One region of the Pectobacterium quasiaquaticum genome, then DNA from elsewhere that is predicted to be linked to it. Evidence: predicted binding sites of a transcription regulator. Region 1 holds the regulator's gene; the other holds the start of a gene.

Region 1 (15,713 bases):
GCTATCGGTAACGCCCCCCAGCAAACAGCCGTAGTCAGCGCCAGACAAAGACCGATGCCCGTCTGTTGTTTAGTATTCATACTTATCCAGATGGTTTACTCAGAATCAGAATGTAAAAAGCCCCGCAAAGAATTGCAGGGCTTAAATCCGTCAGACCTAAAGCGAAAAATTATTCAGCAACGATGCTGATAAATTTACGGTTTTTCGGGCCTTTAACTTCAAACTGAACTTTACCATCAGTCAAAGCAAACAGAGTATGATCTTTCCCACAGCCAACATTAGTTCCTGCATGGAATTTAGTACCACGTTGACGAACTATGATGTTGCCAGCCAGTACACTTTCGCCGCCAAAACGTTTTACGCCCAGACGTTGTGCGTTAGAGTCACGACCGTTACGGGTTGAACCGCCAGCTTTCTTGTGTGCCATTTAATCCGCTCTCCTAATCTTAAGCGCTGATGCCGGTAATTTTCACGTCAGTAAACCACTGACGGTGGCCTGCTTGCTTACGGTAGTGTTTACGGCGACGGAACTTAACGATCTTCACTTTTTCGCCACGACCATGAGCAACAACTTCAGCTTTGATTTTACCGCCATCGACGAAAGGAACGCCGATTTTGATTTCTTCACCGTTGGCAACCATCAGAACTTGGTCAAACTCAACGGCTTCACCAGTTGCGATGTCCAGCTTTTCCAAGCGAACGGTTTGACCTTCGCTTACTCGGTGTTGTTTACCACCACTTTGGAAAACTGCGTACATATAAAACTCCGCTTTCCGCGCACCCGTTAATAGGTTTCAGAGCACGCTATAAATATTCATAATAGGGCGCGAATTCTACGCAAAAATACTGAGGATGACAAGTGCATAATCAACGGATGTGAAGAAAAAGAATACAACGTATCAACTGCCGTTTATCTCTCTCATTTTTCAAGTACAATCGGCGCAATAAGTTCCGTCTTGCCGATATGCAACAGCATATCTTACGGCAGTGTTGAAGACATACGTTGGCACAAACCATGAATCTAGAACAAATTACAGCATTGACTGCACAGGATATGGCGGCTGTTAATAACGTCATTCTTGAACAACTGAATTCCGACGTCGTTTTGATAAACCAGCTTGGACATTACATCATCAGCGGTGGTGGAAAACGTATACGCCCGATGATTGCTGTACTTGCAGCCAGAGCCCTCGACTATACCGGTGATAAGCATGTCACTGTCGCCGCACTGATCGAATTTATCCACACCGCAACGCTGCTACATGATGATGTGGTAGACGAGTCCGACATGCGTCGGGGTAAAGCGACAGCAAATGCCGCCTTTGGCAACGCAGCAAGCGTGTTGGTTGGGGATTTCATCTATACTCGCGCCTTCCAGATGATGACCAGCCTCGAATCGTTACGTGTGCTAGCGCTGATGTCAGAGGCAGTGAACGTGATTGCTGAAGGCGAAGTCTTGCAGCTAATGAACTGCAACGACCCAGATATCACTGAAGAAAGCTACATGCGCGTCATTTACAGTAAAACAGCGCGTTTATTTGAAGCAGCAGCGCAATCTTCATCCATTCTTGCCGGCGCAACGCCAGAGCAAGAAAAAGCGCTTCAGGACTATGGCCGCTACTTGGGCACTGCGTTCCAGTTAATTGACGATCTGCTCGACTACAGCGCGGACGGCAAAACGCTGGGTAAAAACACGGGCGATGACCTCAATGAAGGCAAGCCAACACTGCCGCTGCTGCATGCGATGCGTCATGGTAATGCAGAACAACGTTCGATGATTCGCAAGGCGATTGAAGAAGGAAACGGGCGTCATCTGCTGGGACCGGTTCTTGCCGCCATGCAGCAATGTGGTTCACTTGATTATACGCGTCAGCGTGCCGAAGAAGAGGCAGATAAGGCGATTAGCGCACTACAACTGCTGCCGGAAACGCCACACCGTATGGCGCTCGAAGGCCTTGCTCACTTAGCCGTACAGCGCGATTTCTAACGTGGTGTAAGGTTCTTATCTGATAAGATCGTTGATTCATAAGTAGCGCTGTCTTGCAGCGCTACTCGTTCGCCAGACTTAGGCAGTCTGGTCGAGTGTGACATCATCCAGCCGAGACAGCATCGCTATTGTCCCTTCACGCAAGATGAAATTAATCAGCCGACTTCGTTCATCAACGGAAAGTTGATGGAAGATATGCACCCACGATGACAGCAGGGTAGGCTCATTATCTATACGATAATACTCGGTTGGAGGATTTTCCTTTACCAGTAGGGAGTTCCTGACCTCGTTTGGCAAACTGCGAATAGAGTATTCGACACCACGCCCTTGAACCCCTTTCCGCCTGCGCTTTTCCCAACCGTCGTCACGCGCCCGTTTGTTCAGCCCCTGCGGTGATTTCGGCAAACCACCTACGCCAACCAGCTCACTTGTTGCAAACCACTCTTTGTCCATACTCGTCACTCCCTTGTTTGTTTTGAACAGGCATTACGTCAACTCGCCCAAAAGTTTCCATATAATAGACTATTGTTACCTAAACCGCTAACTCTTACATGTTACCAGTACACCTAAATAATAGAAGAAATGATGAAATCCAGCGTGATACCCAACCACCGCGGCAACATAACGGACTATAAAGCAAAAGAAAGCACAGGTTCCTTTTCATCGCTGATGATTAACGTTCAAATCGCTGATGATTAACGTTCAAAAAGATCGCCAGTAGCGAATCAGTCAATCACCATCGATGAGATAGGTTCCTCATCCGACGGTGTAATGCCTAACTGGCTCAGCGTGGTAGAGACCCCGACTCGCAAAATATAAGCGATTAACTCATTTCTTTCTTTTTCAGATAGTTGTTGATAGATCTGCATCCATACGGCCAGTGCCGCAGGCTGTTTCGCCGAGTAGGCGGAAGGCTCGATTTCGAGTAATAGGGATTTTTTTACCGTATCCGGCAAGCTGTGAATTGAGTATTCCACCCCTCTTCCCTGGACGCCTCTACGGCGACGCTTCTCCCATCCATCCTCGCGGGCGCGTTTATTTAATCCTTGTCTTGATTTCGGAAGGCCGCCGACTCCAACCAATTCGCTGGTAGCAAACCACTCTTTTTTCATTGCCTTTCATCCTGATAGTGCCATCCCTAACAAAAACGCGACTATTTGGAAATTAATTGAGAATTTTAAGGAAAATTAATGCTATATTATTTCCAAATAATAATGTCATGTTAGTTCGGCATATAACTAACATCCGTTATTTATACCACTAATCTATAGTCGTCTTATAGCAAATAAGGGAAGGATTATGATTTTAAGGAAACAAGACTGGCATCCCGCTGATATCATTGCTGCACTGCGCAAGAAAAACACGACGCTGGCGGCGGTATCGCGAGCGGCCGGATTAAGCTCATCTACACTAGCTAATGCACTATCACGCCCTTGGCCCAAAGGGGAGTGGCTTATTGCCGATGCGCTGGGTATTCACCCATCAGAGATTTGGCCCAGCCGGTACTACAATCCAGAAACTAATGAGCTTATCGACAGAAAAAAACTCATCCGCCCCGATTAAAAAAAGAAAAGCCGGAGATGGACATCTCCGGCTTTTTATTCAACGTCACGTATTAGAAACATCTCAATGATTAATTCTTGATGAATGTCTCGCCTAACTCAATATCCTGATTCAGCGTATCCAGCATGCTGCTAAGCGCATTTTGCTCAAAAGCACTTAATGTGCCGATGTCTTTACGCTCGGCGACGCCGTCTTTACCTAACAGAATCGGCTGAGCGAAGAAGCGGGCATATTTGCCATCACTTTCAACGTATGCACATTCAACCACACCGTTTTCACCTTGCAGCGCACGAACCAGAGACAGACCAAAACGCGCAGCTGCCTGACCCATAGACAGCGTTGCCGATCCGCCACCCGCTTTGGCTTCAACAACCTCAGTACCCGCATTCTGAATACGCTTGGTCAGATCGGCCACTTCCTGCTCGCTGAAGCTGATACCAGGAACCTGAGACAGCAGTGGCAGAATCGTCACACCAGAGTGTCCACCGATAACCGGCACATTAATGTCCTGCGGCTGTTTGCCTTTCAGCTCAGCAACGAACGTGTTGGAACGGATGATATCCAGCGTGGTGACGCCGAACAGTTTGTTTTTGTCATATACGCCAGCTTTTTTCAGCACTTCTGCTGCGATGGCAACGGTTGTATTCACCGGGTTGGTGATGATACCGATACAGGCTTTCGGGCAAGTAACCGCAATTTGCTCAACCAGATTACGCACAATGCCAGCATTGACGTTGAACAGATCGGAACGATCCATACCAGGTTTACGTGCCACACCCGCGGAGATCAGCACGATATCTGCACCAACAAGCGCTGGTTTAGCATCTTCACCGCTATAACCTTTGATCTTCACGGCTGTAGGAATATGGCTCAGATCGACGGCAACCCCCGGCGTGACCGGAGCGATATCGTAAAGGGATAGTTCTGAACCTGAAGGAAGCTGGGTTTTGAGGAGGAGTGCGAGTGCCTGACCGATACCACCTGCTGCTCCGAGAACTGCAACTTTCATCCTAAACTCCTTATTATCGTAAAATAAAAAAGTGCCGTGAATTCATTTGGTTATAAACAGAATATAAAAATGGGAATACGAGCAACCTACTTATCTCTCCACAAATTGTATGAGAGACAAAAATACGCTATGTCTCTAATAATAAATCAAAAACAACCATTCGTTTAAAAGGTAAGTAAAGTTAATAAGCTATTGAGCTATAACGCGGTGTTCATTCACGTGCAATTAACCTGTGCGCTACATTACACCGATCGGTGGCGTCCAAACAACATCATTCTGATAACATTTGATTTACTTTTATGTGACGCAGGACGCATTTTTCGGACTACCCGAGAGTCGATTTTTTTTGAAAACAGCGACTAACGCATATCTGGTGAAATGGATTGGAATTATACGCAATTTAATTGCATAAAAATTCACACAACTGCATAATAGGAAGATTAACCATAACAATTAATCCGGTGCAGAATGCGAAATTCGACAAAACAAGAAGACCTCGTTAAAGCGTTCAAGGCGCTGTTAAAAGAAGAGAAGTTCAGTTCTCAAAGTGAAATTGTTCAGGCATTGCAAGACGACGGATTTGAAAACATCAACCAATCCAAGGTGTCACGCATGCTAACGAAATTTGGCGCCGTGCGCACTCGCAATGCCAAAATGGAGATGGTGTATTGTCTCCCTGCTGAACTTGGCGTCCCGACGACGTCCAGCCCGCTGAAGAACCTTGTACTGGACGTGGATTACAATGATGCCGTCGTCGTGATCCATACCAGCCCTGGCGCTGCGCAGCTCATTGCTCGCCTGCTGGACTCATTAGGTAAGTCAGAAGGCATTCTCGGCACCATCGCGGGGGATGATACTATCTTTACCACCCCAGCAAGAGGCTTCAGCGTCAAACAGCTTTACGAAGCGATTCTGGTTCTATTCGAACAAGAGCTGTAATGCGCTTTTTTGCTACGCTTTCTTCACTACGTGTAAAGCAGTTATCTACACGTAGTGGTTATCGCTCGAACACTCACACCGCAGGCAATTCAGCCAACGGCCAACGTGGCCGAACGGATACGCCCAGCGTCTGGCTCGCGCCATGAACCAGACGTACACTGCCCGCATAAGCAATCATCGCACCGTTATCTGTACAGAATTCGGGGCGTGCATAAAACACTTCACCACCGCGTTTCGCCATCACTTCACCTAAGCGCTGGCGCAACGTCCGGTTTGCACTCACCCCCCCCGCCATGACCAGTCGTTTAAAGCCCGTCTCATCCAACGCACGACGACATTTTATCGCCAGCGTATCTACGACGGCGTCTTCAAACGCACGAGCAATATCGGCACGCGTTTGATCGTCATCACCGTTGCTACGAATCGTATTGGCAGCAAACGTTTTTAGCCCAGAAAAGCTAAAATCCAACCCCGGCCGGTCTGTCATCGGGCGCGGAAACGTAAAGTGTTGGGAATTCCCCGCCTGCGCCATTTTCGACAACATTGGCCCACCGGGATAATCTAATCCCAGTAATTTTGCCGTTTTATCAAACGCTTCACCCGCCGCGTCATCAATCGACTCGCCCAGCAAACGGTACTCACCAATGCCTGTCACGCTGATGAGCTGCGTATGACCACCAGAAACCAGCAGTGCTACGAAAGGAAACGCTGGCGGATTATCTTCCAGCATCGGCGCCAGCAAATGCCCTTCCATATGGTGCACAGGAATCGCCGGGACACCCCAGGCGAATGCCAACGACCTACCGATCGTTGCACCCACCAATAGCGCGCCAATCAAACCTGGGCCTGCGGTGTAAGCCACACCATCGATATCGTCAGCCTGTAGCCCAGCTTCACACAGCGCCGCCTGAATCAACGGAACCGTTTTACGCACGTGATCGCGTGAGGCGAGCTCAGGCACTACGCCGCCGTAATCGGCATGTAATTTGACCTGGCTGTATAACTGATTGGCGAGCAAACCGGTTTCCGTGTCATAAATGGCCACACCGGTTTCATCACAGGATGTTTCGATACCCAATACGCGCATTGCTGTTCCTAACTTTGATGATGATACGAGCACGCGTTAAATGCCGCTTGCTTCAAACTGCGGATAGTCTACCATAAGCAGCCTGATTTCTGCGCTGGCCGTGGTTGGGCGTTTTATGATCACCGCAATGCTTTACAAAGACGTCACGTTTGCAGTAGAATTCCGCACCATTTTGAAAAGGCTGGCACAAGGCCAGCGGCAAACCGAATTTATTGAGGTGAGAGGCACATGCCGGTAATTAAAGTACGTGAAAACGAGCCGTTCGACGTAGCTCTGCGTCGCTTCAAACGTTCCTGTGAAAAAGCAGGCGTTCTGGCTGAAGTTCGTCGTCGTGAGTTTTATGAAAAACCAACGACAGAACGCAAGCGCGCTAAAGCTTCTGCAGTGAAACGTCACGCAAAGAAATTGGCTCGAGAAAACGCACGCCGCACTCGTCTGTATTAATTTTCAGGAGGGTTTCCCTCCAACGCGTGATTAATCCGCAGACTTAGCAGTTGCATACGTAAGGCCGTGCTTTCCGAAAGGAAGCGCGGCTTGTTGTCGTTTATAAGCTATATCCAATGTAATCATCTTACAGAAAGATATACACTAGGGGCTTATGGCTGGACGAATCCCACGCGTATTTATTAATGACCTGCTGGCTCGCACCGACATCGTCGATCTCATTGATGCGCGCGTCAAACTGAAAAAGCAGGGCAAAAACTATCATGCGTGCTGCCCGTTCCATCACGAGAAAACCCCCTCATTCACCGTAAACGGTGACAAACAGTTCTATCACTGTTTTGGCTGTGGCGCACACGGCACTGCCATAGACTTTTTAATGAATTACGATCGTCTCGAATTCGTTGAAACCATTGAAGAACTGGCTACGATGCATGGTCTGGAAGTGCCTTATGAAACTGGCACAGGCCCAACTAAACAAGAAATTCACCAACGACATAATCAGTACGAGTTGATGGGACACATCAGCTCGTTTTATCAGCAAGCACTGCAACATTCTGTCGGAGTTCCTGCGTTGCAGTATCTGCAACAGCGTGGTTTAAGTGCAGAGGTGATCAGCCATTTTGCAATTGGCTTCGCCCCATCCGGCTGGGATAACGTTCTCAAGCGGTTTGGTGAAGGTAGCGATCGCAACGTATTGAACGATGCCGGTATGCTGGTGACTAACGACCAGGGCAGAACGTACGACCGCTTTCGCGAGCGAGTGATGTTCCCCATCCGTGACAAACGGGGAAGAGTGATTGCCTTCGGCGGACGTGTGTTAGGTAACGATACGCCGAAGTATCTGAACTCACCAGAAACGGGCATTTTCCATAAAGGTCGCCAGCTGTACGGTCTGTATGAAGCACAGCAAAGCCATAAAGATCTCAAACGACTCTTGGTTGTTGAAGGTTATATGGATGTGGTGGCGCTGGCGCAGTTTGGTATTGATTATGCGGTGGCATCGCTGGGTACTTCCACCACAGCTGAGCACATTCAGTTACTCTTCCGCGCCACAGACCAGGTGGTATGTTGTTACGACGGAGACCGTGCCGGACGTGAAGCGGCATGGCGTGCGTTGGAAACTGCGCTACCCTATTTGAACGATGGTCGCCAGCTACGTTTTATGTTCCTGCCAGACGGTGAAGATCCCGACACGCTGGTACGTAAAGAAGGCAAAGCCGCCTTTGAGCAGCGTATGGTACAAGCATTGCCGCTGTCGCAGTTTCTGTTTGAGACGCTGCAACAGCAGGTGGATATGAGTTCTGCTGACGGTCGAACCAAACTCGGTATTCTCGCTATGCCATTGATTGGCCAGGTGCCGGGAGAAACACAGCGGCTTTACCTACGCCAGCAGCTTGGCAACAAGCTGGGTATTTTGGACGACAGCCAGTTGGATCGGCTGCTGCCCAAAGCCGCAGAGCTGGAGCAGTCTTACCAGACGCCGCAACTAAAAGTCACAACTATGCGTATACTTATAGGACTCTTAGTGCAAAACCCAAGACTGGCGGCAGAGGTGCCTGACCTTGCGTTGGAAGGTGTTGAGCAAGACAAAGTCCCAGGTTTATCGCTGTTTCAGGACTTGGTGAAAACCTGTAACGCCAGCCCGAGGATGAGTATGGCTCTGCTGTTAGAACAATATCGCGACAGCAAATACTATAAACAACTTGAAACCATCGCGGTATGGAACCATATGATCGTAGATGAAGAGCTCGAAGAGAAGTTCAGAATTAGTCTGGCAGAGCTCTACGATCAGTTATTGAACCAGCGATTAGAAATTTTGATTGCCCGTGACAGGACAAATCCGAATGGGCTCAACGCCAAAGAAAAAAAAGAGCTTTGGTCGTTGCAACTGGCGTTGACCAGAAAACACTGATACAGAGGCTTAATTGCCGATAAATAGCAGGGTTGAGCCCTGCAAAGAGCCGCTACAGGGGCGCGGCGATAAGAAAAATACCCCTAATGCTATTGTTAGCGAACTACGCTGACCGACACCAACCCAAATACTCTGAAGTGTGGATACCGTCTTATGGAGCAAAACCCGCAGTCACAGCTGAAGCTGCTTGTCACCCGTGGTAAGGAGCAAGGCTACCTGACCTATGCTGAGGTCAATGACCATCTGCCGGAAGATATCATCGACTCGGATCAGATCGAAGATATCATCCAGATGATTAACGACATGGGCATCCAGGTGATGGAAGAAGCACCGGATGCAGACGATCTGTTGCTGGCCGAAAACACCAATGATGCCGATGAAGATGCGGCAGAGGCTGCTGCGCAGGTTCTATCCAGTGTCGAATCGGAAATTGGTCGCACCACCGATCCGGTTCGCATGTACATGCGTGAAATGGGTACCGTTGAGCTGTTGACGCGTGAGGGCGAGATCGATATCGCCAAACGTATCGAAGACGGTATCAACCAGGTTCAGTGCTCTGTTGCCGAGTATCCTGAAGCTATTACTTACCTGCTGGAGCAGTATGACCGCGTCGAAGCGGGCGAAAGCCGCCTGTCCGACCTGATCACTGGCTTCGTCGATCCTAATGCGGAAGAGGACATTGCGCCTACCGCGACTCACGTTGGTTCCGAGCTTTCGAGCGAAGAAATGGACGATGACGATGAGGAAAAAGAAGACGAAGAGGAAGAAGAGGACGACAACAGCATCGATCCTGAGCTGGCGCGTGAGAAGTTCACCGAGCTGCGTGAGCAATATGAAACGACCCGTCAGGTTATCAAAGCTCACGGCCGTAGCCATGCATTGGCAGCACAGGAAATCCTGAATCTGTCAGAAGTCTTCAAACAGTTCCGTCTGGTGCCAAAACAGTTTGATTTCCTGGTTAACAGCATGCGTTCCATGATGGATCGCGTTCGTACTCAGGAACGTTTGATCATTAAGTTGTGTGTTGAACAGTGCAAAATGCCGAAGAAAAACTTCGTCACGATGTTCACTGGCAATGAAACCAACAACACCTGGTTTGCCGCAGCAGTCGCCATGGGCAAGCCATGGTCTGAAAAGCTGAATGATGTTGAAGAAGACGTCACCCGCAGCCTACAAAAACTGCAGCAGATCGAAGAAGAAACTGGCCTGACGATCGAGCAGGTGAAAGACATCAACCGCCGTATGTCGATTGGTGAAGCGAAAGCGCGTCGTGCCAAGAAAGAAATGGTGGAAGCTAACCTGCGTCTGGTTATTTCTATCGCGAAGAAATACACCAACCGTGGTTTGCAGTTCCTCGACCTGATTCAGGAAGGCAACATCGGTCTGATGAAAGCGGTAGATAAGTTTGAATATCGCCGTGGCTACAAATTCTCGACCTATGCGACCTGGTGGATCCGTCAGGCGATCACCCGTTCTATCGCCGATCAGGCGCGTACCATCCGCATTCCGGTGCACATGATTGAGACGATCAACAAACTAAATCGTATCTCTCGTCAGATGTTGCAGGAAATGGGCCGCGAGCCAACGCCGGAAGAGCTGGCTGAGCGTATGCTGATGCCGGAAGACAAAATCCGTAAAGTGCTGAAAATCGCGAAAGAGCCGATTTCAATGGAAACCCCGATTGGTGATGATGAAGATTCACATTTGGGCGATTTCATTGAAGATACGACGCTGGAGCTGCCGCTGGATTCCGCCACGTCGGAAAGCCTGCGTTCTGCGACACACGACGTACTGGCTGGCCTGACCGCACGTGAAGCGAAAGTCCTGCGCATGCGTTTCGGTATCGATATGAACACCGACCATACGCTGGAAGAAGTGGGCAAACAGTTTGACGTTACGCGTGAACGTATTCGTCAGATCGAAGCGAAAGCGCTGCGTAAACTGCGCCACCCAAGCCGTTCCGAAGTGCTGCGTAGCTTCCTGGATGATTAATTCATTCCTCAGCTAATCCACACTCCAGATAACTACATGATAAATAACCCCGGTCTGCCGGGGTTATTTTTTGCCCGTCAAAACGCTCAGATTGGTTTCACGCCTTATTCTGCAATGCCTGATACAGTTCCTGATACGACGCCACCAGCGACTCCAGCGTCGCACGGTTCAGTCCGCTAGGGTTCGGCAGTACCCAAACCTGCGTCTCGCCAATATGCTGCTCCTGACGCCCCCACGAAACCTTCTTGATACCAAACGCCTGACTGAACGCCTGCTTCCCTAACACCGCCAGCGCACGCGGCTGATAGTGCGTCATCTTCTCGACAATCGCGTTGCCACCTTGCAGCAGCTCGTCTCGCCCCAGTTCGGTGGCTTCAACCGTTGGGCGCTCCACCAGCATGGTGATGCCGCATCCGGTGTCCAGCAGATGCTGTTCTTCCGCAGGCGTCAGCAACCGCTCGGTAAAACCTGCCTGATAAATCACTTTCCAGAAGCGATTACTGGGATTAGCGAAGTGATAACCATAATGGGCCGTCGACAGCCCGGGATTGATGCCGCAGAAAACAACCTGAAGATTCATGGCCAGAATATCGGTAATCATGTCTTTCCCTACTTCCGTTGACTACAGCCATCGTAAATTCTGATAAGAATAACAACAAGCTATCTTGAGTATAAAACCACCACCCAGCAGATAGGCTATAGACCTCCCCCCGCATATTACCGTATAATCATCGCCCATTCGGCCCCTTAGCTCAGTGGTTAGAGCAGGCGACTCATAATCGCTTGGTCGCTGGTTCAAGTCCAGCAGGGGCCACCAAACACCTAAAAGCCACTCATTGTAGTGGCTTTTTTTCTTAGAGAGCTCAAGAATGGCAGACATGAATATTGAATTCATTGGTGGCAACCTTGACGGGCAAATTATTTCTCCTATCAACAAAGAAGAGCTGTCAGGCCTTGGCTATCGCTTACAACTTAAAGGTGAAGCAAGAGGCAATGAACTTGCTCACTGCATAGCTGTTCCTATTGAATGGACTCCAGAAGAAGGGCATAAAGCAGTTATGGAAAAATATCGCCGACAGTGACTGCTTACCTTTCAATAAAAATCATATGAACTTACCGAGTGAACTGCATGGGACTCTTCAGCAAAATAAAGAAAGCAATGGGCCTAGGGAAGCAGGGCGAGAGCATGAACGCTTATTATTTGTTCATACCCAGTCCCGCCAGCAATATCGCTTCAAGATAGTCCATTTTCATTGCCGCCATTCGCCGTTTACGAGGTACGCTCGCCTTCTTCCCTTTCTCCTGCCTTATCATGTTCAAACTGATATGGCGGATACTCGCCAGATTCTCCGCAGCATTACCCCGATAGATCGCGATTGCATCTTCTCTCATCGCCACATCCAGCACCCAGTGTAACTGGTTTTCTATGCGCCAATGCCCGCGCACTGCCGCCGCAAACTCTTCATTACTCAATTTTGCCGAACTGATGTAATAGCGGTATTCCAATGACTCTTTTTTATTTTTTTCAATGCGATAGCTTACAGCCACCCCTATCGTGTTTAACTGGGGCCATTCCGCAACACCCTCTTTCAGTTCCGATGCGTCCAGTACATGGTATTCCCGACATTCTGTTCGACCATGCCCCTGTTCAATCACAATATTTTCATTACTGATTTGTTGCAAGGGAGGCCGCAGCGCCTGTTTCAGCGCCTCATGCAATACCGGATGATTGCCTTTCACTGCCAGCAGATAATCCGCCTCTTTGGCCACAATGGCTTCCGCTATTTTTTTCTGACATCCCATCGCATCCAGCGTGACCAGACAGCCTTTTAGTTCCAGTAAGGACAAAAGCTCCGGTATTGCTGTTATCTCATTGGATTTACTATCCGTTTTCACCTGCCCCATGACTACGCCATTGGCGGTGGCGAAGGCACTGACCATATGGATAGCTGAACGGCGGCTATCCCGGTTATATGAGCGACGAACCGTTTTTCCATCGATAGCCACGACTTTCCCGTCTGTTTTGATGCTAACGGACTGTACCCATTGGATAAAACTGCGCTGGAGCTGTGCGGCGTCTATCTGTGAAATAACGCGTGCAATGGTGTCATGAACGGGAAGCCCAAGAGTAAAGAAGCCGTGAGATTGCAGCCAGTCAAGCCGGGCCTCGCCAAAATCCTCGATGTCTTCCCATCCGTCGCAACCGGCGATGACGGCGCATAAGGTTAAAAAGAGTATGTCGATGAGCGGATAGGAAATTTTCGCTGACTGACGTGGTTCCTGAATATCGGAAAAATAGTGCGTAAAGGTATCAAAGCTCATGGGCGGCTCGCGGAGAAAAGCGCTATCAGATCATAGCCATCTCTTCGAGTCAATCATCGGAAATTGTCTAAAAAACATTCGTGATCTTACCCTGCCTAGGGAAGCAGGAAGTATTTCGGCGCTGGTCTGATTCTGAGCTTGAAGAAAAGAAACTGTATCTAGAGAGTAAGTATCCTGAAGAGTTTACTGCTGAAGATCACTATCTCACTGCTGAATGGGTAATTCAACGATACCTGCCAGAAGGTGAAAACCCAACACATGAACAATGGTCAAAGACCATAGATGACATTCGGCAGAAGATTGACATTAATCTAAAGAAAATTGCTACTGGTGAGCTTGTTAAGACCGAGTATGTCCAAGAAGAACCATATGCCTTAACCAAAGAAGACTTTTTGAAGGATGTAGTCCCCACATTCTCAAGGTTTGGGCTATTGCCTGACCCTTATCTGAAGGATAGGCAAGGCAAAGAGTTATGGATGGTGCTGTTTGAATTCACTCAACCATATTCCTACAAGCATAGTGAAGCAAGAGATGCCTTGATTCTCTTCTGTGATACCTACCTATCTGAAAAGCTTGTCCAGGACCTGGGAAGAATCTATACGGCATTACGAAGTGCTCAGCTTAAAGACTCTACTAAGGTGAAGGTGATTTGCTCTGACAAGCAGTGCCAAGAATGTATGACCCTGGATGGCAAGAAATTAGCAGTTGAAGAGCTCCTTGCTTCCTTCAAAAATGGGGCTCCTTTATTTCCTCATCCATTGCGTAATGAAGATGAAGTCAGTTGGTGCCCAGCTCCGTATCTCTTACCAGAGATTGCATTGAGGGAAGGTGATGACCCTGAATTTCATGAAATGTTGATGAAGATTCTTGAGAAGTAGAAGACAGGCAATGACAAAAAATTGAAATCTATATCAGAAATATTGGGTATAAAAGGCTATTGATGCTGCACGTTGAGGCTGCTTTATTCTGATCTAACGCAACCCCTGTAAATAATTTTGCATAATTACCATCCGGTTAAAAGTGAATGGTGACTCATTCACTAAACTAGTACCCCCCAACCGCAACGCTAGTCCAGCAGGGGCCACCAAATTCAAGGAGTTGCGTTAATAGCGCAGCTCCTTTATTTTTGGGCGTCGGTTTATGTTTATCAGGAAGAAGCGGGATGGAATGGAAAACCAAGACGATCTGTTGCGTGCTGGCGGCAGCTAGTGCCTTAGCGGGCTACAATTATTACTTCAAGCATAGCGGCCCATCCTGTCTGGAGGTGACGTATGAGCAAGCCATCGACTATGTGAAGCACGATTTCCTGACACTCCGCATTCCACGCTGGGTTAAGTTCCAACCCGAACACCTCGGTACCGCAACACCAGTGATTGCTTTTGATAAAGCCGATTCATCTACGTTATCCAACCCCGAGGTTTACCTCCTGGCATTCACCGTCTCCGGTCCACAGAAAACACACTCGCTGTTTGCCATGTACGAATGTAAAACAGGTTCAGTTGAGTATGCGTCGAAAAACTAACGGATGAATTAGCCCACACATTCACGTCTTAATTATCTGCGAACACACGTCGATAAACGCGCGCAATTTGGGTTGATTCCTCGCAGCTCTTGAGAAATAAAGAAAGAGGCCGTCATTTCCGGGTGAGAGATCGAGTAACGCGGCTTCCAGCGTGCCGTTTGCCAGCTCGCGTGAAGTATGGAACGTGGATGAGTAAATAAGCCCAACGCTCCTGACCGCGAGGCTACGCATGAGTTCGCCATCGTTCACGGTAATGGTACCAGTTGGCTCAACTCTTACAGTTTCTTTATTTTCGACAAACTCCCATCGATAAATATCCCCCTTTTCAGGGCGACGAAAGCGAATACATTCGTGATGCACCAGATCGTGCGTCGCTTTAGGCTTACCATTCGCTTTGAAATAGTCCGGCGAACCAAATACCGCCCACTTGAATGGCGGGGAAAGCCGCACGGCAATCATATCCTGTTCGATGTATGAACCGATCATGATACCAGCGTCATAGCCTTCAGAGACGAAGTTATCGTGACGATTACTCACCGTGATATCGATATTCAAATTCGGCCACGCCTGACGAAATGCAGGGATGAGCGGCTCGATAACATGGGGCAATGCTAATCGCTCGACGATCAGCTTCAACGTCCCCGATGGTTTTTTTGCCGATTGAGCCACATCTTCAAAACCTGTTGCGATAACGTGTGCCGCAGGCCCGATTCTCAGCAGCAGCTCTTCCCCCGCTTCCGTCAATGCCATCTTGCGCGTCGTGCGGTGGAAAAGCAGCACGCCGAGGCGATGCTCCAGTTTCTGGAGCGACAGGCTCACCGCTCCCGGCGTCTTACCCAGATCGAGCGCGGCTTTGCGAATGCTCAAGCGTTTCGCTATCGCCAGAAATTCTGCCAGTCCATCAAAACTATCGGATTGCCCCATCAGGGTTCCTCA
Region 2 (15,713 bases), 1.7 Mb from region 1:
CCGTCGCCGCGACCGTGCAAATAGTCAATCAGCTGTTCATAACCGACGCAGTAGCGTTGCAGGAAATCCTTATCGTCAGCCCCCAGGCGCTGAATTTCATAGCCCAGTGCCAGCATCAAGGCGACATCGGTATTCGGGCGAATTGGAATCCACTCGGCATTCACAAATTCAGGGCAGTCATCACGCATCGGGCTGATGTTAATCACCGGAATTCCTTTCGCCACCAGCGCTTCCAGCGCGGGCTTAAGCGTGTGGTGCCCGGCCCCGCCGGATGCCACCTGTGCGTTTTTCAGCGCCAGACCGCCAAACGCGAGGAAAATATCACAATGCTCGGCGACGCTGCGCCACTCGGTGACCTTGCCCGTCAGCGGATGAAAGGTGCCAATCACGTACGGCAGGAAGAACTGCGCCGCACCCCAGCTGTAATTGCCCTGCTGATCGACCGCACCGCCGCCGGAGAAATAGAAGCGTCGAACCTGAGAACGCGCATGGTGATAACGCCCCGCAGACGACCAGCCGTAAGAACCGGCAAACATACCGTCCGCACCGTAGCGATCGCGAATACGGCGATTCTCCTGCGCGACCAGATCGAGCGCGACGTCCCAATCCACTTCAACAAAATCTTCCCGACCACGCAGCGTTCTGTCGCTGTTTTCGCGTTTCTGAAGCCAGGATCGACGCACCGAAGGCCGACGGATACGTCGGTCGGAATACACCAGCGGCACGATGGAATCGAGCATGGCGGACGGTGCCGGATCGTCGGCAAATGGCTCGCAGCGAATCAGCTTGCCGTCTTCAACCACAGCGGTAAACGCGCCCCAGTGCGCAAGATGTGGATAACGTTTAATCGCCATGACAACCTCAGGATAAGTAATTAGCAGGCTGGATAATAACCCGAATTATCGGTGTCCCCAACAGCAAGAAGCGTGAATAGCTTATGCGTAATGTGGCATTACTTATCCATATTTAAACGTTCGTTTAAAACACACGTTGGGCTAGGGTTTAACCAGAAAATAAAGAGGTGGCTCAGGATAATGCCGATCGCTTAAGAACCGAGATACACGGAGCGACCACGGGGCGAGGTATCCCTACGGGAACCTCATCCCCGTGTTTCTCCTAAAATGAGGCCTAAGTGATCCGCCTTAAAATTCAGGCAGTTTTATTATTTTTTCGTTATTCAAACCAGGAACGCAGCATGAAACCCATTACGCCACACAGCAACGGTAATGACGCTATTTTACTGCCCCGATGTTGACTTAATTCAGCCTGATTTCTCTTCCTCCTGAAGAGAACGGTTTTTTGTCACCCAAAACACATCATTCAAAACACGCCATTAAAAAAATAAAGGCGGAGCGCACAACGCTGCCCTCTGCATACGGATGGGAAATATGAAAAAAAATCTATTCTTGTCAGCGTTGATTCTGACGTCTTCGCTCTTCGGCCTTGCCGCACAGGCAGAAACGCAGACGCCAAAGCGCGGCGGCACGCTGAACTTTTTGGCCGAGCCTGAACCGCCCGTATTAACCAGTCTGGTCAGCACCAGCGGCGCAGTGATGAAGGTCAACGCCAAGGTGATTGAAGGTCTGTTGAATTACGATTTCGATATGAAGCCGACCCCGCAGCTGGCAACCAGTTGGTCAGTAAGCCCGGACGGCAAACAATATACGTTCCATTTGCGTAAAGGCGTGAAATGGCATGATGGGCAAGACTTCACCTCTGCGGACGTCGCGTTTTCTATTCTGACCGTCAAAAAATACAATTCACGCGGTCAGGGCACGTTTGCTAACGTCACTGAAGTGAAAACCCCGGATCCGTATACCGCGATCCTGGAACTGTCAAAACCCGCACCTTACCTGCTGAGCGCGTTCTCCGCTAATGAAGCGCCTATCGTGCCGAAACACTTATACGAAGGCACAGACATTCTGTCGAATCCCCACAATACCGCACCGATTGGAACCGGCCCGTTCGTCTTCAAAGAATGGGTTCGTGGCAGCCATATCCTGTATGAACGTAACCCAAACTACTGGGACAGTCCCAAGCCTTACGTCGATAAACTGGTGGTGAAGATTATTCCCGATGCCGCCACTCGCACGATTGCGCTTGAAACCGGCGCGCTCGATCTGGGAAGCGACTCTCCCGTTCCGCTGAGTGAAATTGAACGCATCAAGAAAAACCCCAAGCTGGGCATTGAAACCGCTGGCTACGGTTACAGCCCAACGCAAACCCGCATTGAGTTCAATCTGGATAACCCTTACCTGAAGAACCTGAAGGTTCGCCAGGCCATTGCGCACAGCATCAATATTGATGTGTTGAAAAATGTGGTGTGGTACGGCTATGCGGTAAGTTCACCGACGCCGATTACGCCAGAACTGGCGCAGTTCCATGATGCAACGCCGTCACCTTATGGCTTCGATATTGCCAAAGCGAACAAACTGCTGGACGAAGCCGGCTTCCCACGTCAGGCAAACGGTATCCGCTTCACGCTGGTACATGATTTCATGCCCTATGGCGATAGCTTCAAACGCGTGGCGGAATACCTCAAATCCGCACTGGCCAAAGTGGGGATTGACGTCACCATTCGCTCACAGGATTTCGCCACCTTCGTTAAGCGCGTTTATACCGACCGCGACTTTGACTTCAACAATGGTTCCATCTCGAACCTGTTCGATCCTGCCGTGGGCGTACAGCGTCTGTACTGGTCAAAAACCTATCAACCGGGCGTACCTTTCGGCAACGGCTCACATTACAGCAATCCAGAAGTAGATCGTTTGCTTGAGCAGGCCTCGGTAGAAACCGATCCTGAAAAACGCGTGGAGCTGTACAAGCAGTTCCAGCGCATCATCGCCACGGATATTCCCGATTTGAACCTGCTCCAAATTAAGCGCCAGACGATTTACAACAAGCGCGTGCATAACGTCGTCACGGATATTCAGGGCGTCAACGGCAGTCTGGCCGACGTGTGGCTGGATCAGTAATCGTAATACGGCATTCCCCTGCTCGAGCAGGGGAACTCTCATGAAGGTATGTGATGAATAAAGTAGAACGAATCGGGCGCGTACTGTGGCGTACCCTGCTTCACGCGCTGCCAACGGCGATTGGCATTATCATTCTGGTGTTTTTCCTGTTGCAACTGGTGCCGGGAGACGCCGTTGATGTGCTGGCTGGCGAGGCAGGCAATGCAACCGAAGCGACCATGGCACACCTGCGCGCTCAGTTCGGTCTCGATCAACCCATACTGCAACAGCTTTCTGTCTATTTGGGCAATTTGGCACAGTTCAGCCTCGGCTTTTCGCCTCGCTATAACGCACCGGTAATGGATCTGATCCTGTCACGGCTGCCGGGCACGCTGTTCCTGATGCTGCTGTCACAGGTTTTCGCCATCATCATCGGCATAACGCTGGGAACGATCATGGCGGTGTGGGCGGGTAAATGGCCCGACCGCCTGCTCTCGCTGATCGCGCTGCTGCTCTACTCCACGCCGGGGTTCTGGATCGGCCTGATGACGCTGATTCTGTTTTCCGTACATCTTGATTGGCTACCAAGCGGCGGCAATATCACCATCGGCGCAAACCTCACTGGCTGGGCATATTTCAAGGATATGTTGCAGCATGCCATCCTTCCGGTTGTGGCACTGAGCAGCTTTTTTATCGCCATTTATGCCCGCCTGACCCGCGCGGCCATGTTGGAAATTGCCCAGCAGGATTTTGTGCGCACCGCACATGCCAAAGGGCTGTCGCCGCTGTGGGTTACCGTCAGGCACATTCTACGCTGTGCGCTGCTGCCTATCACGACCGTTGCGGGTATGCACTTCGGCAATCTGCTGGGCGGAGCGGCGGTGGTCGAAACGGTCTTTAGCTGGCCGGGACTGGGCCGTCTGGCGCTGGAAGCGGTAATGGCACGTGACTTCAACGTCTTGTTAGGCGTCCTGCTGCTTTCCGCCTTCTTAGTCATTTTGGCTAACGTGCTGGTGGATTTACTGCAATCCTGGCTCGATCCCCGAATTAAGGCGCGCTGATATGAATCACCTTTCTCCTGAAAATCTCACACCGAAGAAAGCCGCAGCGGACGGCGTTAGCTCAGCAGCAACTCGCCCGTTAAAAATGCCTTTTCGCCTGTCACCTGAGGTACGTGCATTTATCCGCAACCCCGCCGGGATGGCTGGCCTGCTATTGCTGATTACGGTATTTCTGATGGCCGCTTTCGCACCGTTGCTGTATCCCGGCGATCCGCTGGATATGGTCGCTCAGCCTTTCTTGTGGCCGGGCGAAAATCCTGATTTCCCGTTAGGAACCGATTCGATGGGCCGGGATGTCGCCGCTGGAATCGTCCACGGTTCACAGGTTTCTTTGCAGATTGGCTTCTCGGCGGTCATCGTCAGCCTGTTAATTGGCACCGTCGTCGGTGCGCTGGCGGGCTATTTTGGCGGTCGGGTTGATGACCTGCTGGTTCACATTACCGAACTGTTCCAGACCTTCCCGACCTTTTTGTTAGTCGTGGTGCTGGTCGCCATCGGCTCCCCTTCGGTGACTCTGATTTCTCTGGCCATCGGTATTGCCTCCTGGCCGACGATTGCACGTCTGGTGCGGGCCGAGTTTCGCTCGCTGCGTGAAAGCGATTTTGTGTTAGCCGCACGCAGTCAGGGATTTTCCAGCCTGCGTATTATTTTTCAGGAAATGCTGCCGAACGCGCTGCCGTCGATCATCGTCACCACGTCGGTCATGGTCGCCTCGGCCATTTTGATTGAATCCGCCCTCTCCTTCTTGGGCTTTGGCGATCCGAACCGCGTGAGCTGGGGCAGCATGATCGGCGCTGGCCGTGAATCGCTGCGTACCGCCTGGTTTCTTACTGCCCTACCCGGCACCGCACTGGTCTTAACCGTGCTGTCACTGAATCTGGTGGGCGACGCGTTGAACGATGCCCTGAATCCACGGTTACGGGGGAGAAGCGCATGAAGCCGCTGGTCAATATTCAAGATTTACGCGTTGATTTTCCCGGTCATCAGGCCGTTCGAGGGCTAAACCTGACGATTAACGCCGGAGAAACGCTGGCGCTGGTTGGCGAATCCGGCTGCGGTAAATCCGCGACGGCGCTGTCCCTGATGCGATTGGTCGCCGAACCGGGGAAAATCAGCGGCCGCATCCTGTTTGATGGACAGGATCTGCTAATCCTGCCAGACCGGCAGATGCGCCAGCTGCGTGGCAGTGCGCTGTCGATGATTTTTCAGGAACCGATGACCTCGCTCAATCCAGTACTTTCCATCGGGCAACAGATTAGCGAAACGCTGCGGTTGCATGAAACGCTGACGCCCGCACAAGCACGGACGCGCGCCATCGAGCTGTTGGATCTGGTCAAGATCCCTGAACCAGCACGCCGGGTGGATGACTATCCACATAACCTGTCTGGCGGACAGCGTCAGCGCGTCATGATCGCGATGGCAGTGGCGTGCCGTCCGCGTCTGCTCATTGCTGATGAACCGACCACGGCGCTGGACGTCACCATTCAGGCACAGATTCTGGCGCTGCTGGATAACCTGCGTCGTGAATTCTCGATGAGCCTGCTGCTGATTACGCACGACCTTGGGCTGGTGGCGCAATGGGCCGACCATGTGGCGGTGATGTATGCCGGGCAAAAGGTAGAAGAAGCACAGGCAGCCGACCTGTTTCAGCCATCCACACACCGTTTCGCCCCCAAGCACAGCTACACACGCGGGCTGTTAGCGACATCGCTGCACATGGATCAGGACAGACACTACCGCACCCATCGGCTGGCGGAAATCCATCACGCGCCAACGGATGAAGGCTTTACGCTGCTGACGCCGCCCACCTTAATTCACCGAGCCACCGATACGAGCCAGCCGCCGCTGCTCTCGCTGAAAAATATTCATACTCGCTATTCAACCGCACAAGGCAAGGTGCTAGCCGTTGACGATGTGTCACTGACGATTTTGCCCGGAGAAACGCTTGGTCTGGTGGGCGAATCCGGCTGTGGTAAATCCACCCTGTCCAAAACCATTCTGCGCCTGCTACCGCCTTCACACGGGCAGATCGTGTTCGATGGGCAAGACATCACGACGCTAAAAGAATCACGGCTGAAAGCGCTGCGTCAGCGGGTGCAGATGATTTTTCAAGACCCTTATGCGTCGCTGAATCCACGCCACAGTATTCAGCATATCCTTGAAACGCCGCTAATTGTGCACGGCCTTGGCGAGCGTGCGCAGCGACAGCAGGCGATCAAAAATATCATCGATCGTGTTGGTCTGCCGCAAAGCAGCCTGAGCCGCTATCCCCATGAGTTTTCCGGCGGGCAACGCCAGCGTATCGGTATTGCCCGTGCGCTGGTGGTACGTCCTTCGCTGGTGATTTGCGACGAGCCGGTGTCCGCACTTGATGTCTCTATTCAGGCGCAGATCCTCAATCTGTTGGTTGAGTTAAAAAACGAAATGGGCCTGTCGCTGCTATTTATTTCCCACGATCTCGCGGTGGTTCGTTATATCGCCGACCGGGTCATGGTGATGCAAAACGGGCGCTGCGTGGAAAGTGGCGATCACCACAGCATCTGGCATCAGCCACAGCATCCGTACACCCGCAAACTGATTGATGCCGTCCCCGGCGGCGGGCAGCGCGAAGCGTCTGTATCTCCACAGCTGATGAGCAGGCAGGCGCATGGATAAGCACAGTGAACGCCAAGTGAGTACATCAACCGCTATTGACCAAGCAGCGATGGAATCGGTCATTCAGGATTTTTTACCTGAGCTGATTGCGATTCGTCACCATATTCATCAGCACCCAGAAATCGGCTTTGAAGAGGTTGCTACCGCGCAATTGGTGGCGGAAAAGCTGGCGGCATGGGGGCTTGCCGTCACCACCGGCATCGGTGGAACGGGTGTGGTCGCCACCCTACATGGCCGTTATCCCGGTGAAGACAGCATCGGCCTGCGGGCAGACATGGATGCGCTGTATATCAATGAGAAAACGGACCTGCCCTATGCCTCGGTGCATGCTGGGAAAATGCATGCCTGCGGACACGATGGACACACCACCATGCTGCTGGGTGCCGCACGCTATTTGTCTCAGCACCCCGACTTTGCTGGCACGGTACATTTTATTTTCCAGCCCGCGGAAGAAGGATTAGGTGGCGGGCTTGCCATGCTCAATGACGGCCTGCTGATCAGGTTCCCCTGCAACCGACTGTTTGGCCTGCATAACAAGCCCGGTATCGAGGTGGGTCAATTCGCGATTAGCAGCGGCCCGATGCTGGCGGCAAGTGATACCTGGCAGGTCACGTTTCACGGCACAGGCGGACACGGCGGTTCAGGCGTTCACCTTTCTATCGACCCGACGCTGCCCGCCGCGCAATTTATGCTTGGCCTGCAAACCATCGTCAGCCGCAACGTCCCTGCGATGGAGGCAGCAGTGCTCAGCATCGGTCATATTCAGGGCGGCGATGTCCATGCCCCAAACGTTATCCCAGATAGCGTCATCCTTAAAGGAACCGGACGGAGCTATTCGCCGAGCGTGCGCCACCTGCTGGAAACGCGCCTGCGAGAGCTGGCACACAGCACCGCACAAGGTTTTGGCGCAACGGCCGACGTGCATTATGAACGGCAGTATCCCGCGCTGGTTAACGACACGCACGCCACGCAGTTAGCCGTTAACGCTGCCGCGCAGGTGGTCGGATTCGAACAGGTTAACGCCGCGATGACGCCGCTACTGGGTGCAGAAGATTTTGCCTACATGCTGGAGCAGCGCCCTGGCGCCTTCATGATGCTGGGGAACAGCGACAAAAAGGCGCCCAACGTGCATCACCTACATACCCCGCACTACGACTTTAATGATGCGCTGATCCCATTAGGGATCCGCTATTGGGCGACATTGGTTTATCAAGAACTGGGTTTACCAAGGACTGACGTTATCAGTAACCGAGTCTAGAGGGAGCGCATTTCCCCACGGCCTCAATCTAACAATGCATGACGTCGGAGCATCCGACGGCGAGCGTGAGCAAAAAGGATGAATCATGGTGGCGTTATTGAAAACTAAAGATCAAAGCAAAGAAAAAGAGGCAGACATTAAACAGCGCATCCTGCGTGAGGCCATCACGATCTTCGCCTGCAAAGGCAGTGAGCTAACAACGATTCGCGAAATAACAGAAGCCACCAACGTGAATGTGGCGTCGGTGAATTATTACTTTGGTTCGAAAGAAGGGTTACTGCGTGCCGTATTGGACAACGTTCTCGGCCCGTTAAATGACGAAAGAACGCGTCTGCTGGATGAGGTGGAAAAGGCTAATCACGGTGATGAACTGCCCGTTGCCGTGCTGCTGGATGCGCTATTGCGCCCGCTGGTTAAAACAGCTCGCACGCCCGACGGTGGACGTATTGTCGTTCGCCTATTACAGCATCTGCGGGCGACACCGGGTTTGGAGGTAACCGCCCTGCTGTCGGCCCAGTTCGATCACGTCGCTCACCGTTTTATCGATGCCTTTTCTCGTGCTTTACCGGCGCTATCGCGCGCGGAGGTGATCTGGCGTTATGAATTTGCCCGCGGTGCCGCCATGCACGTGTTAACCGACGCCGATCCGCGTTCTGGCCGTCTGGCGCTGCTCTCCAAAGGGCTGTGCGACAACCGCGATGACGATCGCGTGCTGTCGCACCTATTACGTTTTGTCGAGGCGGGTTTTACCGCCAAACCACTGACTGAGACATCCCTTCAGTCCTGATTTTTCGTTATTCGTAACACGTTTAAACCGACAGGAAACAGACATGAGCAGAGAAAAAATTGAAGGGTCATTCGTTGCCCTCATTACACCTTTCAATGACGATGGCAGCGTGGATTTCGGCGCATTTGAAGCGTTATTAAAATTCCAGGAAGATAACGGTACGGCAGCCGTTTTGATTATGGGCTCAACCGGGGAAGTATCCATGCTGTCCCCAGATGAGAGAAAAGCGATCATCCGCCGAACCGCGCAATACAGCACCAGCAAAATGAAGCTGTTCTATGGCTGTACCGGTAACAATACCGATACCACCATTGACTACGTTCGCTATGCACATGACAACGGCGCAGACGGTGCCATTATCGCCGCCCCTGCCTATATCTGTGCCAGTGAGAGCGATATCGAAAACTACTTTCTGGAAATTGCAGACGCGACCGATTTGCCATTAGGGATTTATAACAACCCACCGCGCGTAAAAACGGACCTGCACTGGACATCGCTGCTGCGTATTTTCCAACACCCAAACTACGTCATTCATAAAGAATCCACCACTCGCGTGGGTCAGGTGGCACAAGTACTGGCAGGCAATCCCGATGTGTCGGTGATGTGCTGCGACTCGCCCAATCTGGGTTTAGTCGTGCCAACGATGTCACTGGGAGGCCATGGAACTGCCAACATGACAGGCAATATTGCACCGGCAGAACTGGCAGAAATTTCGCGCCCGTGGAAAAACGGCGAGGATGCAGAACGCTTCCGGAAGGCGTATCAGCATTTGCTGCCGCTGCTGCACTATACCTACTCGGCAATCAATCCGGTGGCGGTGAAATCGTTGATGAAGGCGGTGGGTTTACCAGCAGGCAGCCTGCGCCGTCCGCTGCGGGGTTTGCAGGGCGAAGCGTTGGAGTCAGGTATTCGTATCGTGAACGAATTAGGATTGAGCAGCAAATACGGCTTTAACCGCTGATTCTGTTCTGGCGCGTGGAGAACAAGTGTTTCATCTCAGAAGTGGTTCATCTTAATTCCACTTCTGAGATTTCAAACGAAAGAATGACTACTGAGGATTATTGACTAACAGCGATCCTGAACCGTTCGTCGGGCTGCTTTGCGCGTTCTTCAACACCCAGACCCGGCCATAGTGGTTATAGAAACCCGCCGAGTGACCTGCATCTGGCCCAATGCCCTGATACATATCGAAATGCTGGCCTTTAATCGCCCCGCCGACATCCAGCGCGATCATCAGGCGCATTTCATACTTGCCGGTGAATTTTCCAACGTTATCCAGCAGCGGCACTTCCATTAACAGAGCCGTACCTGCTGGGATCAGCGAACGGTCAGAGGCAACGGAGGCTTTAGCCACCAGCGGCACGGCGCTAGCCCCTTTGACGGGAGCAGACATCATTGGCTTAAAGAACACAAAAGAAGGATTCTGCTCAAACAGTTCACGCACTTCATATTCGGAATGCTGCTCCGCCCACTTGCGGATGGCCTGCATCGACATCTCTTCACGCGGCACTTCACCACGATCGATCAGCACCTTACCAATACTGCGGTAGGCATGGCCATTTTTGCCAGCGTAACCAAAGAACGTCAGCGGACGTCCATCGCCAAAATCAATATAGGCGCTGCCCTGCACTTCCATCATGAAGTTATCGACCAGCGAGTTAGTCCAAGCGAGAACCAGCCGTTCATCCAGCGCACCTGAATAAATACCGGCGCGATCTGGTAGCCGACGGCTATTTTTGCCCTTTGACGGCATGGCATATAAAGGATGGCGGAATTCCCCCTGACGGGTATGACGCGCCTGCAATACCGGCGTGTAATAACCGGTGAACTGCACGTTACCAAAGTTATCAACGCCTTCCATCTGCCAGGCATTCAGACCAAACTTGCTCAGCTCGCGGGTATCGGCACCGGACATCATCCAGTTTTCAATCGCCTGAAAGGTCGTATTATTGCGCGAGTACAGATTAGGTGACGCCGACCGAATTTCAGAAACCTGAGTCATAAAATCCCGTGCGTTGACCGGTTTTCCTTTGGCATTAGGTTCATTCACCAATTCCAGAGGCTGGTTGAGGTGACCATCTTTATATTGCTGCCCGCGATCGGTTGGCCTGGATTGGCACCCCGCCAGAATGGCAATGACCACTGCGGTCAGCACGTATTTTCCCCACCGTCCCTTCATCTTTGCGCTCGCTTTTTACATCAAAAAATTTACCGTCGAACGATAACAAACGGCTATCGAGAAAGGAATGGGAGAGCACATAAATCCACGGGTCAAACAAATGCTACTCAGCACACGGCATCGTAAAAAATCGATTTTTCTGTTAATCGTCGTATTCCGTTCACAAAACTATCCATTCGGTGACAAATCAACCCACTCGATGATAAATTAATCACCCAACAACCCAATGCTGCGTTTTTTACAGAAATAGGTTGCATCAATGTTCATGACGAGTATAGTGCGCATCCACGGACGCGGGGTGGAGCAGCCTGGTAGCTCGTCGGGCTCATAACCCGAAGGTCGTCGGTTCGAATCCGGCCCCCGCAACCAATTGGTGTGAGTCGTCCATCAAGAGATGTGAAAGCAGTAAAAATAAGTCATTACGGACGCGGGGTGGAGCAGCCTGGTAGCTCGTCGGGCTCATAACCCGAAGGTCGTCGGTTCGAATCCGGCCCCCGCAACCAATTGGTGTGAGTCGTCCATCAAGAGATGTGAAAGCAGTAAAAATAAGTCATTACGGACGCGGGGTGGAGCAGCCTGGTAGCTCGTCGGGCTCATAACCCGAAGGTCGTCGGTTCGAATCCGGCCCCCGCAACCAATTAAGGTTCTTTAAATTAAGAACTGCGCGATAAAGCACCTTAACAGGTGCTTTTTTGTTTTCTACGCATTATCTGTTTCTACATACTATCTGCTTCTACGAACTATCTGTTTCTACGTACTATCTGCTTCTACGTACCATGCCCCAGACCTCATTCCCTCTGAACCGCGCCAGCTAGGCGCGGTCATCGTGCGTTCTATATCTGCAACATCAACTACCGCTCAGCCTGACTGGCAAAGTAGGCTTTAATGCCTGCAAAAATGGATTCCGCAATTTGCTGCTGGAAATGGCTAGTGCGCAGCTTACGCTCTTCTTCCAGATTACTGATAAAGGCCGTCTCAACCAGAACAGAGGGGATATCTGGGGCTTTCAGTACTGCAAACCCGGCCTGATCGACGCTGTTTTTGTGCAGACGATTCACCTTGCCCAGCCGGGTCAGGATCTCTTTACCAAATTTCAGGCTATCGCCAATCGTCACGGTCTGCACCAGATCGAACATGGTGTGATCCAGATAGCGGTCGCCACTCATGCTCACGCCACCGATCAAATCCGATTCGTTCTGGGTCTCTGCCAGAAATCTGGCAGCGGTGCTGGTTGCCCCTTTTTTCGAGAGGGCAAAAACCGACGATCCTCTTGCCGATCGATTGGTAAACGCATCAGCATGAATAGAAATAAACAGATCGGCACGCTGCTTGCGCGCTTTCGCCACCCTTACGCGCAGCGGAATGAATACATCTTCATTGCGCGTCATATAGGCTTTCATGTTGGATTCGTTGTCGATCAGCTTGCGCAAGCGGCGAGCGATTTGCAGCACGATGTCTTTCTCGCGCGTTTTATTCTTGCCAATCGCGCCGGGATCTTCACCGCCGTGACCGGGGTCGAGCATGATAATTAGCGGACGATCCCGTCCGGCTTTCCCCGCTTTAGGCGCTTCTGCCGGCAGCGTACGTTCCAGATCGCCTTTGTTGTAATCCTCCAACAGCGCCAGCAGCGGATCGTCTTCGTTATCGTAGCGCCCTGCGGCAGGATACAAATCCAGCACCAGTCGGTGTTTGAACTCGGCCACTGGCCCCAGCGTAAAGACCTTGGTCGTCGCCTGCTGCTTGAGCTCCAACACCAAGCGCACCGTGGTTTTATCAAACTGGCCGATACGCGCTTCTTTAATCAGGGCGTCGTTATCTGGCTTAAACTGGCTGGCGATCTCCTTCAGCACGCTGTTCAGATGAACATTTTCGATATCCACCACGATGCGTTCAGGATTACTCAGACTAAACTGTTTATATTTCAGCGGGTGATTGGATTCCAGCGTGACGCGGGTATAGGAAGAAGACGGCCAGACGCGCACGGCAACGACCTGTGTCGTCGCCGCTATCCCTACACCACTTACGCTTAACAGCCAGGTTGCTGCTGCGGTTTGTAATAGACGCCGTCGAGTCAAACGATGATTCGAATGAGACATGCCACTCCGATCTGATTGCTGTGCGCTATCCTGTGCCGTTGTGTTGCCAATGCACTGGATAGGTCATTAAAAATGAATAAAGGTAAAAATTGTCAAAAACTTTAACGAATCTGCTCCACGCTGTCATGCAAAAATCCTGTGGAGGCCTTATAACAGGCGGATATCATAAATTTGAAGCATTAACCTCGCTTTTCTGGTTAATACTTCCTCTTGCCTTTTACGTCATAAAGAATAAAAATACAGAAATTACGAATAAAAATGCAAAGAGGGCTCGTAGTGAAGGAACGGAGTACAGAACTGGTTCAGGGCTTCCGCCATTCAGTTCCCTATATCAATGCCCACCGTGGCAAAACGTTTGTCATCATGTTAGGTGGCGAAGCCATTGAACATGCCAACTTCTCTAGCATCGTAAATGATATCGGGCTGCTACACAGTCTGGGGATCAAGCTGGTGGTGGTTTATGGTGCTCGCCCCCAGATCGACGCCAACCTGACAACGCATCACTATGAGCCTCACTACCATAAAAACACCCGTATCACCGACAGCGCCACGCTGGAGCTGGTCAAACAGGCGGCGGGAATGCTGCAGTTGGATATCACCGCTCGGCTGTCGATGAGCCTGAACAACACGCCCCTGCAAGGTGCCCACATTAATGTCGTCAGCGGTAATTTTATTATCGCGCAGCCGCTTGGCGTGGATGACGGCGTGGACTACTGCCACAGTGGCCGTATTCGTCGTATTGATGAAGAAGCGGTTCACCGCCAGTTGAATAGCGGCGCGATTGTGCTGCTCGGCCCGGTTGCGGTTTCAGTCACCGGTGAAAGTTTCAATTTAACCTCGGAAGAGGTTGCAACCCAGCTCGCTATTAAGCTGAAAGCGGAAAAGATGATCGGTTTCTGCTCCTCGCAGGGCGTGACCAATGAAGAAGGCAACATCATTTCCGAGCTGTTCCCCGACGATGCGCAGCAGCGTATTGATGCACTGGAACAGGCTGGTGATTACCATTCGGGTACGGTCCGGTTCCTGCGCGGCGCGGTCAAAGCCTGCCGTAGCGGTGTGCGCCGCAGCCACCTGATCAGCTATCAGGACGACGGTGCGCTGTTGCAGGAACTGTTCTCACGCGACGGAATCGGTACGCAGATCGTGATGGAAAGCGCCGAGCAGGTTCGCCGTGCGACCATCAATGACATTGGCGGTATTCTGGAGCTGATTCGCCCGCTGGAAGAGCAAGGCATTCTGGTCAGACGCTCGCGCGAGCAGTTGGAAATGGAGATCGACAAATTTACTGTCGTGGTACGCGATAACCTGACTATCGCCTGCGCCGCGCTTTATCCGTTTCCAGAAGAGAGCATTGGCGAAATGGCCTGCGTCGCGGTTCACCCAGATTACCGCAGCTCATCACGCGGCGATATGCTGTTACTACGCGTTGCCGCTCAGGCACGTCAGCAGGGTCTGAAAAAGCTGTTTGTACTGACGACGCACAGCATCCACTGGTTCCAGGAACGCGGCTTTTTACCCGCCGAAGTGGAAATGCTGCCGAAGAAAAAGCAGGCGCTGTATAACTACCAGCGTCGCTCGAAGATTCTGGTGCTGGATCTCTGAGTTATTCCACTCGATAACACTTCTCGTGGCCGATCGCAAAATCGGCTACGCTATTTTTATCCGCTTATGGCCGCTTGCCAAACTCACCGCTCACGTTGTTCATTTCAATAAGCCATCAGACAGGGATATCATGCCAATTTGTCAACGCAATTCACACCCGCAGCGTATCGTACTTCCCTAACTGAATGGCATCTTACTAGCAGAAGAGCGCACCATTAATGCGCTAATTCTCTCTTCCAAGCCGCTATAGCGCTGCGTTGGCGTTTTCACCGCCCGGCAGAGAATGCGGACATCGGTATAGAGTGACAAACGCTGGCGCGCACGCGTGATGGCGGTATACACCAGCTCCCGCGTCAGCACCGGTAAATAGTGGTTCGGCAGCACCAGCGCCGTATGATCAAACTCCGATCCCTGCGATTTATGCACTGTCATCGCATAGGCGGTGTCATGCGGCGGCAGACGGCTTGGCGTAACGTCTTTGGTTTCGCCATTTGGCAACGGGAAAAATACGCGCAGCTCACCGCTTCCTCCCATCATGGCGATACCGATATCCCCATTGAACAGGCCTAATGCGGCATCGTTACGTTCAATCATGACCGGTCGGCCGAGATACCAGCGGTTAAGCGGATTACGGCTACGCTGAATCAGCCCAGCCTGATGCAAAGCCTGCTCAATGCGCTGATTCAGCCCTGCTACGCCAAATGACCCTTCGCGCAATGCGCACAGTTGGCGATAGCGCTGGAAAGCAAGCAGCACAGCGTCCGGCGTGGCTCCCGCCGCCACAAGCTGTAGATAATCACGATACCCTTCGACACACTGTGCCAGCATGGCCTGATACTCCTCAGCCGCGGTTAACGGGCTACAGGTAATATCGGCAAACTCGCCGTTTAACACAGAACGCACACGAGCGTCATCACCGTCGTTCACCGCCAGCGCCAGTTGGCCAATACCGGAATGCGGATCGAAACGGTAGCTCCGGCGCAATAGACAGATACTGTCACTGACCGTCGTCTGTCCTTCAGGACCACTTTCATCCAGCTTACAACCCGTCAGCCGCTGCAATTGCTGCGCCCGCGCGCGGCTATAGCCAACCTCGGCAAAACGACAGATATCGCCCAACA

The links. Region 1 encodes ArgR, which controls arginine synthesis, uptake and breakdown. Its sites were predicted from a motif close to ANTGAATAAAAATACANT; they were not measured.
Region 2: the regulator ArgR is predicted to act here: its motif matches at 13,217-13,234, upstream of argA (amino-acid N-acetyltransferase).

What each region holds. Positions count from the first base shown of each region.
Region 1 is NZ_CP065177.1:602,674-618,386, reverse strand. Features, by position in the region: gene IG609_RS02920 (DMT family transporter) at 1-80, opposite strand, end outside; gene rpmA (50S ribosomal protein L27) at 170-427, opposite strand; gene rplU (50S ribosomal protein L21) at 447-758, opposite strand; gene ispB (octaprenyl diphosphate synthase) at 1,016-1,987, shown strand; gene IG609_RS02900 (DNA-binding protein) at 2,066-2,440, opposite strand; gene IG609_RS02895 (DNA-binding protein) at 2,713-3,099, opposite strand; gene IG609_RS02890 (helix-turn-helix domain-containing protein) at 3,287-3,550, shown strand; gene mdh (malate dehydrogenase) at 3,621-4,559, opposite strand; gene argR (transcriptional regulator ArgR) at 5,028-5,498, shown strand; gene tsaD (tRNA (adenosine(37)-N6)-threonylcarbamoyltransferase complex transferase subunit TsaD) at 5,572-6,585, opposite strand; gene rpsU (30S ribosomal protein S21) at 6,814-7,029, shown strand; gene dnaG (DNA primase) at 7,184-8,941, shown strand; gene rpoD (RNA polymerase sigma factor RpoD) at 9,095-10,933, shown strand; gene mug (G/U mismatch-specific DNA glycosylase) at 11,031-11,534, opposite strand; tRNA gene IG609_RS02850 (tRNA-Ile) at 11,675-11,750, shown strand; gene IG609_RS02845 (hypothetical protein) at 11,812-12,015, shown strand; gene IG609_RS02840 (ISAs1 family transposase) at 12,131-13,255, opposite strand; gene IG609_RS02835 (hypothetical protein) at 13,336-14,133, shown strand; gene IG609_RS02830 (YebF family protein) at 14,418-14,777, shown strand; gene IG609_RS02825 (LysR family transcriptional regulator) at 14,799-15,701, opposite strand.
Region 2 is NZ_CP065177.1:3,375,193-3,390,905, forward strand. Features, by position in the region: gene IG609_RS15465 (molybdopterin-dependent oxidoreductase) at 1-854, opposite strand, end outside; gene IG609_RS15470 (ABC transporter substrate-binding protein) at 1,389-2,975, shown strand; gene IG609_RS15475 (ABC transporter permease) at 3,029-4,015, shown strand; gene IG609_RS15480 (ABC transporter permease) at 4,017-4,952, shown strand; gene IG609_RS15485 (ABC transporter ATP-binding protein) at 4,949-6,670, shown strand; gene IG609_RS15490 (M20 aminoacylase family protein) at 6,720-7,928, shown strand; gene IG609_RS15495 (TetR/AcrR family transcriptional regulator) at 8,014-8,715, shown strand; gene IG609_RS15500 (4-hydroxy-tetrahydrodipicolinate synthase family protein) at 8,759-9,676, shown strand; gene mltA (murein transglycosylase A) at 9,764-10,894, opposite strand; tRNA gene IG609_RS15510 (tRNA-Met) at 11,187-11,263, shown strand; tRNA gene IG609_RS15515 (tRNA-Met) at 11,321-11,397, shown strand; tRNA gene IG609_RS15520 (tRNA-Met) at 11,455-11,531, shown strand; gene amiC (N-acetylmuramoyl-L-alanine amidase AmiC) at 11,746-12,990, opposite strand; gene argA (amino-acid N-acetyltransferase) at 13,249-14,592, shown strand; gene recD (exodeoxyribonuclease V subunit alpha) at 14,770-15,713, opposite strand, start outside.